2 regions of the Blautia obeum ATCC 29174 genome follow, and region 1 is predicted to be linked to the other one. Evidence: predicted binding sites of a transcription regulator. Region 1 holds the regulator's gene; the other holds the start of a gene.

Region 1 (6,060 bases):
TCGATAACAGATACATCGAATGTACCACCACCTAAGTCGTAAACCATGATTTTCTGTTCTTTTTCGTTGTCAAGTCCATATGCAAGAGCTGCTGCTGTAGGCTCGTTGATGATACGTTTTACATCAAGACCTGCAATCTTACCGGCATCCTTTGTTGCCTGACGCTGAGCATCATTGAAGTAAGCCGGAACTGTGATAACAGCTTCTGTTACGCTTTCTCCAAGATATCCTTCTGCATCTTTTTTCAGTTTCTGAAGGATCATCGCGGAAATTTCCTGCGGAGAGTATTTCTTGTCATCGATTGTTACACGATAATCGGTACCCATCTCTCTCTTGATGGAAGAGATTGTTCTCTCTGCATTTGTTACTGCCTGACGTTTTGCAGGCTCACCTACCAGACGTTCTCCTGTTTTTGTGAAAGCAACTACAGACGGTGTAGTTCTTGCTCCTTCTGTATTTGCAATAACGGTTGGCTGTCCACCTTCCATTACAGCTACACAACTGTTTGTTGTACCTAAGTCAATACCAATGATTTTTCCCATGATAATATTCCTCCTGTATATATTCTAAGATTATTATATATTCTAGTTTGTCCTTCCAGAATCAAGATGCTCTACGCATCTTTCGTGCTATGCACTTATGATTCTGTCAGGATCGTGCCAGAAAAAGTAAATGTCTGCTTCGCAGCCGCTTCCTTTTTCCTTGAGCACGATCAGTTTGCAACTTTTACCATGCTGTGGCGGACTACAAATCCCTTGTAGGTGTATCCTTTCTGAAGCTCCTCCACAACAATATTTTCTCCAACAGATTCATCCTCCACATGCATCACTGCATTGTGGAAATCCGGATTAAATTCTTTTCCAACAGCTTCGATCGGTTCTACTCCCATGCCTTCCATTGTAGTGGTAAACTGTTTGTAGATCTTCTGCATTCCCTCTGCAAATGGATCATCTTCCGGAGCCTGTGCAAGGCCTCTTTCAAAGTTATCTACAACCGGAAGGATCTTCTCGATGATATCCTTTGCTCCGATCACATACATGCTGGATTTTTCTTTTTCCGTACGTTTACGGAAGTTATCAAACTCAGCCATGTTACGCTTCAGCCTGTCAGTCAGATCTTCAATCTGCTGTTCCAGCTTATTGTCTTTTTTCTTTTTGCCAAAGAAAGAATTTTTTCCTTTGGTTTCTTTATCAGATTCCTTATCGTCTTCAGCTGCACTCTCGGTTTCCTCTGTGGTTTCCGTTCCTGCGGTTGCCTCCGGCGATTCTTCTACTGGTTCTGTAACAGGTTCTGTTTCCGGAAGGTCTTTCTCTGTTTCTTCCTGTACGCCAGCTTCTTTTTTATTTGTTTCTGACACGTTCTTTCTACCGCCTTTCCAGTCTGACAGCTAACTGTCTTGATTACTTTTATTTTTTTTGAATACCTCATCGAGTTCGACCTTGAGAGTCTTCAGACTATTTACTACATTTTCATAATCCATTCGTTTAGGTCCTACGATACCGATTGTTCCATGCATGCCCTCTCCCAGTTCATAAGTTGCAGTAACAACACTGCAATCTTTCATGGTAGAAATCGGAAGTTCATCTCCGATATACACCTGAACACCGGTATTGTCATCTGCCATCCGCTCCTTGACCAAATCAACCAACTGCTGTTTTTCTTCAAAAGTAGAAATCAGCTCAGTGGCTTTGGTCTTATCCGACAGTTCCGGATATTTAAAGAAGTTCGTTGCACCAGACGTATAGATTTCCAGATCGTCTTCATCGACATGAATGGTTGCTGCAACTGCATCCAACACTCTTGCTACCAGTCCACTGTGGATTCCTGCCTGTTCTTTCAGTCTGGCAATCATGCCCAGATTAATGTCCTGTATCGGCAGGCCATTCAGATTGGTATTAAGAAGAAGGTTCAACTTCAGAAGTGTCTCATCATCCATTTCTTCATCCAGATCAATGATCTGATTACGGATGACATTTCCTTCGCAGACAACCACAGCTACTAACTGCAGCTCATTGACACGGGACAGCTGAATAAATTTCAATTTATTGCCGCTGTACTGAGGAACTGAAACCATCGTCGCGTAATTGGTATTGGAAGCCAGGACACGTGCTACATTCTTAAGCACTTTTTCCATTTTATCGGTCTTCTCAATCATCAGATTACGGATTTCTGCAATTTCATCTTCCTTTTCTCTCATCAATTCATCCACATAAAGCCGATAGCCTTTATCAGAAGGGATTCTTCCTGCCGATGTATGTGGCTGAACGATGTAACCCATGTCTGTCAGGTCAGACATTTCATTTCGGATCGTTGCTGAGCTGACATTCAGGTCTGCATCCTTGGATATTGTCCTGGATCCTACCGGTTCGCCCGTTTCCATGTATGTCTTGATGATCGCTTTCAGAATTCTTTTCTTACGATCTGTCAATTGTTCATCCATGTTCTCAGCTCCTTTCCTATTAGTCTGTTAGCACTCATTAACGAAGAGTGCTAACATCTATACTGTTAAGATAGCACTGTCGTAATTGTTTGTCAACATCTAATTTATATTTTTTAAAAAAATCGAAAAAAATCACAGTACGGGCACAAATCGGGAAAATCTACCTTTCCACTCTGTTACTTTGTGTCAAAAGTACTGTGATTATGTGAATTTCTGTTCTTAATTTATTATGAATGCATTTTTTAATATGCTTCGTTTACTTTCTCAGATTCCGCTTTTACGGATAGCTTCTACAACTTCGCGGATTTTTTCCGGTGGCAGGACGAGAGCGAAACGTACATATCCTTCACCATGCGGTCCAAAGCTTGCACCAGGAGTCACAATAACACCGGCTTTTTCCATCAGTTCCATGCAGAATGCCATACTGTCTGTACGTCCTCCCGGGATTCTTGCCCATACGAACATCGTTCCCTTGCCATTCGGAAGGTCCCATCCGATTTCACGAAGGCCATTACAGAGTGCATCTCTTCTTTCCTGATACATTCTGCACTGCTCCTGCACACTTTCCAGTGGGCCATTCAATGCTGCGATCGCTGCCTTCTGAATTGGCAGAAACATTCCAAAATCGATCTGGCTTCTCAGCTTGCGAAGTGCCGCGATCACATCTGGACGCCCAACCAGAAAACTGATTCTTGCTCCTGTCACATTGAAGGATTTCGAAAGGCTGAAAAATTCCACGCCGATTTCTTTCGCTCCTTCTGTTGCAAGGAAACTTCCGCCATGTGCTCCGTCAAAGATGATATCACTATATGCGTTGTCATGAATGATCAAAATATCATATTTCTTCGCAAAGGCAATGATTTCTTCATATAATCCCGGTGTTGCAATGCTTCCTACCGGATTGGAGGGCAGAGAAACTACCATGTATTTTGCTTTCTTTGCAACTTCTTCCGGAATATCCTTTACATATGGAAGAAAGTCGTGTTCTGCCACCAGCGGATAATAGTATGGCACTGCGCCTGCCATCAGACTGCCTGCTGCAAATACCGGATAACATGGATCTGGAAGAAGAACAACATCTCCCTCATCGCAAAGTGCCATTCCAAGATGTCCCATACCTTCCTGACTGCCGTAAACAGTCATAACCATATCCGGTGTCAGATTCACATCAAAACGTTTCTTATAATAAGTACATACTGCTTCCAGAAGTTCTGGCAGATCACGAAGACTGTACTTCCAGTTATTGTCATCCATTGCCGCAGCAGCAAGTGCCTTCTTAATGTGCTCCGGTGTCTTAAAATCCGGAGTTCCCACACTCATATTATAAATTTTCATGCCCTGTGCTTCCAGTTCCATACGTCTGTTATTCAAGGCTGCAAAGATTTCTTCTCCAAATCTGTCTAATCTTTTGGAAAACTGCATATCGATTACCTCTTTCGTTTAGTGCTTGTTCCATTTTAGCACTCTCTCCATTACTGTACAAGAGTAAAGTAAAACTTTTTACAGACAGGGGGAATTTCTCTTTGAGCTTATAAACTTTTTCTATTCATCCATTTCATCGAGGCTTTTCTTCAATTCGATCATCTTGTCACGCAACTCTGCCGCCTGCTCAAAGTTGAGATCTGCTGCTGCTGCACGCATCTGTTTCTCCACCTGACCTATCAGCTTCGTCAGTTCTTTTCTTGTCATGGACTCCGGCTCTTTCTTAAGCTTGTCTTCCGTCTCGGCGACTGCCTTGGAAACCGTGATCAGATCACGAACTGCTTTCTTGATCGTAGTCGGCGTGATTCCATGTTCTTTATTGTAAGCCTCCTGAATCGTTCTTCTTCGTTCTGTCTCCTGAATGGCTTTTCGCATGGAATCTGTCATGACATCTGCATACATGATAACATGCCCCTCACTGTTACGGGCCGCACGTCCAATCGTCTGGATCAGAGAAACTTCTGAACGCAGGAATCCTTCTTTATCCGCATCAAGAATTGCAACCAGTGTAATCTCCGGAATATCCAGTCCTTCTCGCAAAAGATTGATACCAACCAGCACATCAAAGACATCCAGACGCATGTCACGAATGATTTCTGCACGTTCCAAAGTATCAATATCCGAATGCAGATAACGAACACGGATGCCGACATCTTTCATGTAATCGGTCAGATCTTCTGCCATTCGTTTTGTCAAAGTTGTGATCAAAATCTTGTGACCTTTATCGACTTCTTTATTTACTTCACTGATCAGATCATCAATCTGTCCTTCCACCGGACGAACTTCTACTTTCGGATCCAGAAGCCCAGTCGGACGAATAATCTGTTCTGCACGAAGAAGTTCATGTTCTGCTTCATACTGTCCTGGTGTCGCAGAAACAAACATAACCTGATCGAGTTTATTTTCAAATTCCGTAAAGCTCAATGGCCGGTTATCCTTCGCTGACGGCAGGCGGAAGCCATAATCTACCAGTGTCTGCTTACGGCTCTGGTCACCTGCATACATTCCTCCAACCTGTGATACAGTCTTATGAGACTCATCTATAATAAGAAGGAAGTCATCTTTAAAGTAGTCCATCAGAGTATATGGTGGCTGCCCCGGAGCAAGTCCTGTCAGATGTCTGGAGTAGTTCTCAATTCCAGAGCAGAATCCCGTCTCTTTCATCATTTCTACATCAAAATTGGTTCTCTCGGCAATTCGCTGTGCTTCGATCAACTTATCTTCACTTTTAAAATAAGAAACCTGTTCTTTCATTTCTTCAAGGATTGCGTCTGCAGCCTTCTGGATCTGGCTCTGTGGTACAACGTAATGAGATGCCGGAAAAATCGCCGCATGTTTCAGTTCATTGTGAATCTCACCGGTCAACACATCTACTTCTGTAATTCGATCAATCTCATCTCCAAAGAATTCCACACGAATTGCCCGGTCAGAATAGTTGGCCGGGAAGATTTCCAGCACATCTCCACGTACCCGGAACGTACCACGATGGAAATCCATTTCATTACGGTTATACTGAATATCGATCAGTTCTTTGATTACCTCATCCCTGTCTTTCTCCATTCCCGGACGAAGTGAGATCATCATATCAAAGAATTCTTCCGGTGCACCCAGACCATAGATACAGGATACAGAGGAAACCACAATAACATCTTTCCGTTCACAGAGAGCCGCTGTTGCAGAAAGACGGAGTTTATCGATTTCATCGTTCGTGGAAGCATCTTTTGCTATATAAGTATCCGTAGATGGAACATATGCCTCTGGCTGGTAATAATCATAATAGGAAACAAAGTATTCCACTGCGTTCTCAGGGAAGAATTCCTTCATCTCACCGTAGAGCTGTGCTGCCAGTGTTTTATTGTGCGCAAGTACCAAAGTTGGCTTGTTTAACTGGGCGATGACGTTCGCCATGGTGAAGGTCTTACCGGAACCTGTGACACCCAGCAAAGTCTCGAACTGGTTGCCTTCTTTAAAGCCTTTGACCAGTTTTTCGATTGCCTGGGGCTGGTCACCGGTTGGTTTGTATTCGGAATGTAATTCAAAATGATCCATAGCATTCTCCTGTTTTAAACAAATTTCATTTATCTAAAATTAAGATGTGTCTCTTTTAGTATGGTTGTGTTTTCAGTATATCATTACAT
Region 2 (6,060 bases), 1.2 Mb from region 1:
TCATATAACTGCTGGCAGATTACTGCTGCATGTTCAGACTCCTGATTTTCCGCAAGGTATTTTACCAGCGGATGACTCACATTCAGCACCAAAGTTTCCTGACCGCCAAACATTCCAGGATCCATTCCGTACATATTGTACATCTTCATCATATCCTGCATACGACGACTTTCCTCCGAAAGTGTCATCATTGCTGCAACAGATTCATTCTTCAGATTCTCTGCCTTAACTTCCAGTTTCTCCATATTCAGATTCTTACGGAATAATTCTGTCAGAGTTTTTGCAGTATTTTCATCTGCTGCACCTTCACCCTTCAGTTCTTCTGTCACATCTGCATCAATTCTCTTGAACTGAATTGTCTGATCTTTCTGTTCCAGGTGAGAGATAAAAGTTGTATCAATATTGTGAGAAAGAATAACTGCATTTTTTCCTGCTTCTCTGAACATATTGATGTACTGGCTCTGCTGTACCGGATCTGTCACATAGAAGATCGTTGTCTTTTCAGGCTCTTTCTTTTCTGCATTCTCCTTATTCTCAGCATCTTCTTTCTTTGTATCGTCAGACTCAGCTGTATCTTCTTTCTTATTCTGCTCGATACAGTCTTTCAATGTCAGATATTTATTGTCAACATCTTTAAACAGAATGTAGTCATGCAGTTTTTCAGAGAACTTGCTGTCTTTAATGCATCCAAATTTAATGAATGGACTGATATCATCCCAGTATTTCTCATAAGACTCACGATCTGTCTTACACATTCCTGTCAGTTTATCTGCTACTTTCTTGGAAATATATTCAGAAATTTTCTGAACAAATCCATCATTCTGCAGCGCACTTCTGGATACATTCAATGGCAGATCCGGACAATCGATCACACCTTTAAGAAGAAGCAGGAATTCTGGGATTACCTCTTTAATATTATCTGCGATAAATACCTGGTTATTGTATAATTTAATTGTTCCCTCAATAGAATCATATTCTGTATTGATCTTCGGGAAATATAAAATACCTTTCAGGTTAAACGGATAATCCATGTTCAGGTGGATCCAGAACAATGGCTCTTTGTAATCCATAAATACCTTACGGTAGAATTCTTTATAATCCTCATCAGAGCACTCATTCGGATGTTTCATCCACAACGGATTCGGATCACTTAAAGATACCGGACGTTTGTTGATCTTTACACGCTCACGTGCAGGAGAAACCTCTACAACTTCTTTTTCGCCCTTATCATTTTCTTTTTCTTCTGTCTTTGCATCTTCATGAATATGTTCAACGACAACATCGTCGTCTCTCAGATCAGCTTCGTCGATTGTCTCATACTCCTGCTCTGCATTTGCATTAGACAGATAAATATTTACCGGCATGAAAGAACAGTATTTCTCAATAACTTCACGCATACGATATTCATTACAGAACTCCAGGCTTTCATCATTCAGAAACAGCGTAATCTCTGTACCAACTGTTGTTCTGTCCCCATCCTGCATATCATATTCTGTACCACCATCGCATGTCCAGTGTACTGCTGTTGCACCTTCTTTAAAAGAAAGAGTATCAATATGCACTTCATCTGCTACCATAAATGCAGAATAGAATCCCAGACCGAAATGACCAATCATCTGGTCATCCGTTGTTTTATCTTTATACTTCTCCAGAAATTCTGTTGCACCGGAAAATGCGATCTGTGTAATATATTCCTCTACTTCATCAGCAGTCATACCAATACCATTATCGATAAATTTCAAAGTCTTTGCTTCAGAATCTACAACGACCTGCACTGCCGGTTTATAATCATCCGGGAAAGCATATTCTCCCATCACTTCAAGTTTCTTTAATTTTGTAATGGCATCGCAACCATTGGATACCAGTTCTCGAACAAAAATATCATGGTCAGAATACAGCCATTTCTTTATGATAGGAAAAATGTTTTCACTGTTAATTGATAAATTTCCGTGCTTTTCAGCCATATTATCCACACTCCTTAGATTCTTTTTTTTTCGTTTTTCTATATACTAATCCCCTTTTTTCCAAAAGTCAAGAAAAAATTAGCACTCATTTTAAATGAGTGCTAACAAAACTTTTATCGTTTTTCATTTCTTTTTTATTTTTTGTTTTTCTTTTTGTAAAATACCACTCCGCCAATCGCACCTGCCGCAATGATCAGGATACATACAAATGGAAGGATTGGTGTATTATCACCTGTTTTTACGGAACTCTTTCTGTTCGCTGCAGGTGTAAGATTTGTTCCAGGAGCAGTCACTTTGGCTTTTGCGATGCTGAAAGATACCTGTCTGGTATCCGTTGTTCCTGTTGCTTTCCAGCTGCTTCCATCATACTGCTGCTGTGCAAAAGCAACTTTCAGCGTATAATCCCCACTCTGTGCCAGTCCAAAAGACGCAGTATATGGTGCGGCGTTCCAGACATTTGTATTAATGACTGTCCAGCTCTGCGGAACATAACGGGTGTCTCCTTTTTTCGGAGAATTATTATCCATTCCCGCACCAACTGCTGTAAAGGAAATCTTTGTCTGTGTAGTATAAACTCCATTTACATCAATGCCTGTAATCTTATTATTCTCTGCAGATGCAACTTTTGCACTGTATGCATTTACGCTGACTTCCACAGAAGTAGCAAGACTGATCTTATTATCATTATCCACTCCGGAAGGCAACGTCACGGTACCGGATACAGTAAATTTCTGAGCATCTGTACTGGACTGCTTATAAGAAGTTTCTTTCACATTCCATGAAACTGCTGCTTTCATACTTCCTTCTGTTGTTTCAACCACTACAGTAGATGGAAGTTTCAGAGAGGCTGCATCCTTCTTCGTCCCATTTGCAAGTCCGGTAACTGCTGCCGGCTGCTGAATCTTCGTAAGAACTGCATTTCCCTTCACAACCTGTAAATTCACTGTAATAGATTTATTTAAAGATGAAGAAATCTTAAGGTCCTCTGAATAAGCACCCACATCCAGTCCTGTCTTAGGCTGCACTGTATAAACAGCAGTTGCTCCCGGTGCCAGTGTAAGCTGTGCAGGATCAACAGAAACTGTAAAATTTGTCAGTGCCGGCTGTTCCAGTGTTACTGTCACATTTCCATTGTTCGTGACCGTGAACTGCTGTGGAGCAATCTCACTATAGCCCTTCTTTGCGGCTGCAAAATCAATCAACTGTCCTGAAACATCCAGAGAAGGATCTGGAGAATTTACTGTAACTGTCGCAGTGATCGGAATGCTCTTTCCATTTGTAGTATCTGTAATCGTAAATGTTTCTGTATAAGGAGTCGCATTCGCTGTAAGATTGATCTTTGGCTGAATTGTAAATGTAGCCTTAGCTCCGCTCTTAACAGTCTGTGCCTGCCAGGTAATATCAAAATACTGTCCCTGGGCTGCGCCTGTACTGCTGACTGCATCAGACAGAACAGCATCTGCATTTCCTTCATTTGTCAGTGTGATCGTCTGAGGCGCCGGAAGTTCTGTATATCCATCTACCAATGTTCCAAAGTCAGGACCATCTTTAGGATCGCGTGTAACATTGCTCACTGCCGGAGCAGGTATCGTAACATTCACAGGAACTATGATCTTATTATCGCTGTTATTTTTATCTGCAAACAGAATATTATCCGGATAAGGCGTATCTGTTGCCAGATTTTCTGCCGGTGTAACTGTAAATGTCGCACTTTCACCAGACGGAATCACCTGTTCGGAAGGATCTATTGTCACTGCAGGCGCCGCACCTGTTGAAGAAGCAGCTACTGTCACTGCCTGTGCGGAATTATTTTTTACAGTGATCTGCTGGCTTTCTGTAGATTTAAATGTCAACCCGGACTCTGCAACAGTATCATCTACTGCCAGTGTAACTTCTGTTGTGGTACTTCCATTATTTCCGCCATCTGAAGTGTTCGCATCATTCGAAGGATCTGTTGTACTGTCCGCCGGAGTTTCATCACCTTTATTCTGATCATCTGCTGTCGGATCTGATGTATTTCCTGTATCTGTTTTCTGATCATCCTGTCCGTTGCCGTTCTGTGCATCATCCTTTGCTGCCTCAACTGTCATCTTTGCTTCAAACGAAACTTCTACACCTTCTTCACTGGTATATGTGATCGTATCATCATACTCTCCTGCTGCTATCCCGGCACGCGGTACGATCCACAGCTGCTGACTGCTATTCTGTTCCATTGGATCTGAAATATCCTGAACCATAAAATGTTCCGGACTGATATCTGTAAAATTCAACGTAGTATTGCCGGTATTCGTTACCGTTACATACTGTGCCTGTATACTGTCTTCCTGACCGGAAATCACAGTTCCAAAATCTACAACTTCAGAATTTCCGTCTCCAATGACGATACTTGCATCTGCTGTTGGAGTTTCCGTTTTTCCCGTATCGTTGTTTTTCTGAGAGTCCGCAGTATCTGCTGCATCATTTGTCTGTCCATATGTGCCATCTTCTGTTGCTTCCGGAATACCATCCACAGATTCAGAACCTGCACTTTCACTCTGCTGCTTCTCTTCATCTGTTGTAGCAGCGGGAATGCCTTCTATATTCTCAGTTCCTGCCTGTGTAGAATCCTCCTGATAGGTTGTGTCTGTATCCTCGGACACACCAGTCTGTGTTGTTTCTTCTGTATCAGCAGAAGCATCTGTATTCTGAGACTGTTCATTTTCTGTTTCTTGTGCAGCCTGCTGTTCAGCAGTATCTGCAGCGGCAGCCTTTTCTTCTGCTGCTTTTACCTCCTGGCCAGCAGCAGTCTGCGCATCTATTACTGTATCTGATACAACTTTCAGACTTCCGGTATAACCATTTTCTTCTTTGCCGGTGACCGTCAGGACAATTTTGGAACCAATATCATCCTGTGTTACTGTATAAGTCTTGTCTTTTCCGAGTTCTTTCAGTTCAGGCTTCTCCCCTGCTTTCTCTGTTTCCTCATCCTCAACTGTTTTTCTCTCCCAGAGATAGGCAACATCATCCTCCGTCACTCCCTCTGGCTTTACTTCTTTAAATTCTGCACTCAATGTTCTGCCTTCTGCTGCAGTTCCCTGAATCTTCAATTTACCATCCAGTGCTGGAATTTCTGCTGCAAACACTGTTGCAGAAATCATCGACAATGCCAGAAGCACCGACATAATGACTGCAAGAATTCTCTCTTTCCGCATGATTCATCCTCCTTTTAGATTTGTTCTGTCCTGATTTATTTCTTATAGAATTCGACTTTAACTTTTCTTTAATTCTTTGTCGGTATCTATACCCCGTCTCCTGTAAAAAATTATAACACAGGTTTTTTATCGAATGTAATTTGTATTTTACAGAACTGTTACATTACCACATTGTTCCTCTACACAAAAATATCCCCGGTCATATTACTTATCGACCAGGGATATACGTCTTTTTTATGAATTTTCTTATCCTTCCACGATCAGATAACCACCGGATGGAAGTGTAAAAACTTCACATGCCTCTTCCAGTTCCTCATCAGACATTCCACTGACATCTGCTCCTGCTTCATCCAGATACTTTCTGACTTCTTTGATATTTTTTACTTCAACAGCCATGCAGTCTTCCAGAAATTCCTCCGCTTCTTCCACAGTCTCAGCTACCGGTTCATCATAAAGTCTGCCTTGTTCTTTCAAAAAAACCTCAATACTCTCTTCTGTATACATTATTTCAATACCTCCTCAATGTTTCCTTTCGCCGTAATCAGCTTTTTTAGTATTGTCTCAACTCTCTCCGTTTCATATGCCGCTGCCTGTTTTACTCCATCTTTGGCATGTGCCATTGCGAAACTGTACGGAACAGATTTCAGCATGGCAATATCATTGTATTCATCACCAAACACGATACATTCTTCCGGTCTGATTCCCAGAATCTCCTGATATTTTTCAACGCCTTTTGCCTTATTGGTATCAAAAGGAATAAAATCCACCCATGCTGTTCCGGAAGTCACAACTGTACATTTGTCCCCAAAGCGTTCATTCCAGTAATGAATCGTATCGTCCTGCAGTCCGCCTCTTTCATATACTGCCAGTTTCATACACGGTTCCGTGATTTCTTCAAAGCTATT

Evidence for each region. The regulator HrcA, encoded in region 1, represses chaperone genes, less so after heat shock. The targets are predictions, from matches to a motif close to TGTTAGCACTCNNNNNNNNNGAGTGCTAACA.
Region 2: a site for HrcA is predicted at 2,041-2,071, ahead of htpG (molecular chaperone HtpG). Genes of this name have one in related genera too.

Annotation. Positions count from the first base shown of each region.
Region 1 covers NZ_CP102265.1:2,502,687-2,508,746, forward strand. The annotation lists gene dnaK (molecular chaperone DnaK) at 1-542, opposite strand, end outside; gene grpE (nucleotide exchange factor GrpE) at 713-1,357, opposite strand; gene hrcA (heat-inducible transcriptional repressor HrcA) at 1,388-2,440, opposite strand; gene NQ503_RS12120 (pyridoxal phosphate-dependent aminotransferase) at 2,705-3,862, opposite strand; gene uvrB (excinuclease ABC subunit UvrB) at 3,983-5,971, opposite strand.
Region 2 covers NZ_CP102265.1:1,335,097-1,341,156, reverse strand. The annotation lists gene htpG (molecular chaperone HtpG) at 1-1,964, opposite strand, end outside; gene NQ503_RS06375 (hypothetical protein) at 2,099-5,155, opposite strand; gene NQ503_RS06370 (hypothetical protein) at 5,402-5,659, opposite strand; gene NQ503_RS06365 (Cof-type HAD-IIB family hydrolase) at 5,659-6,060, opposite strand, start outside.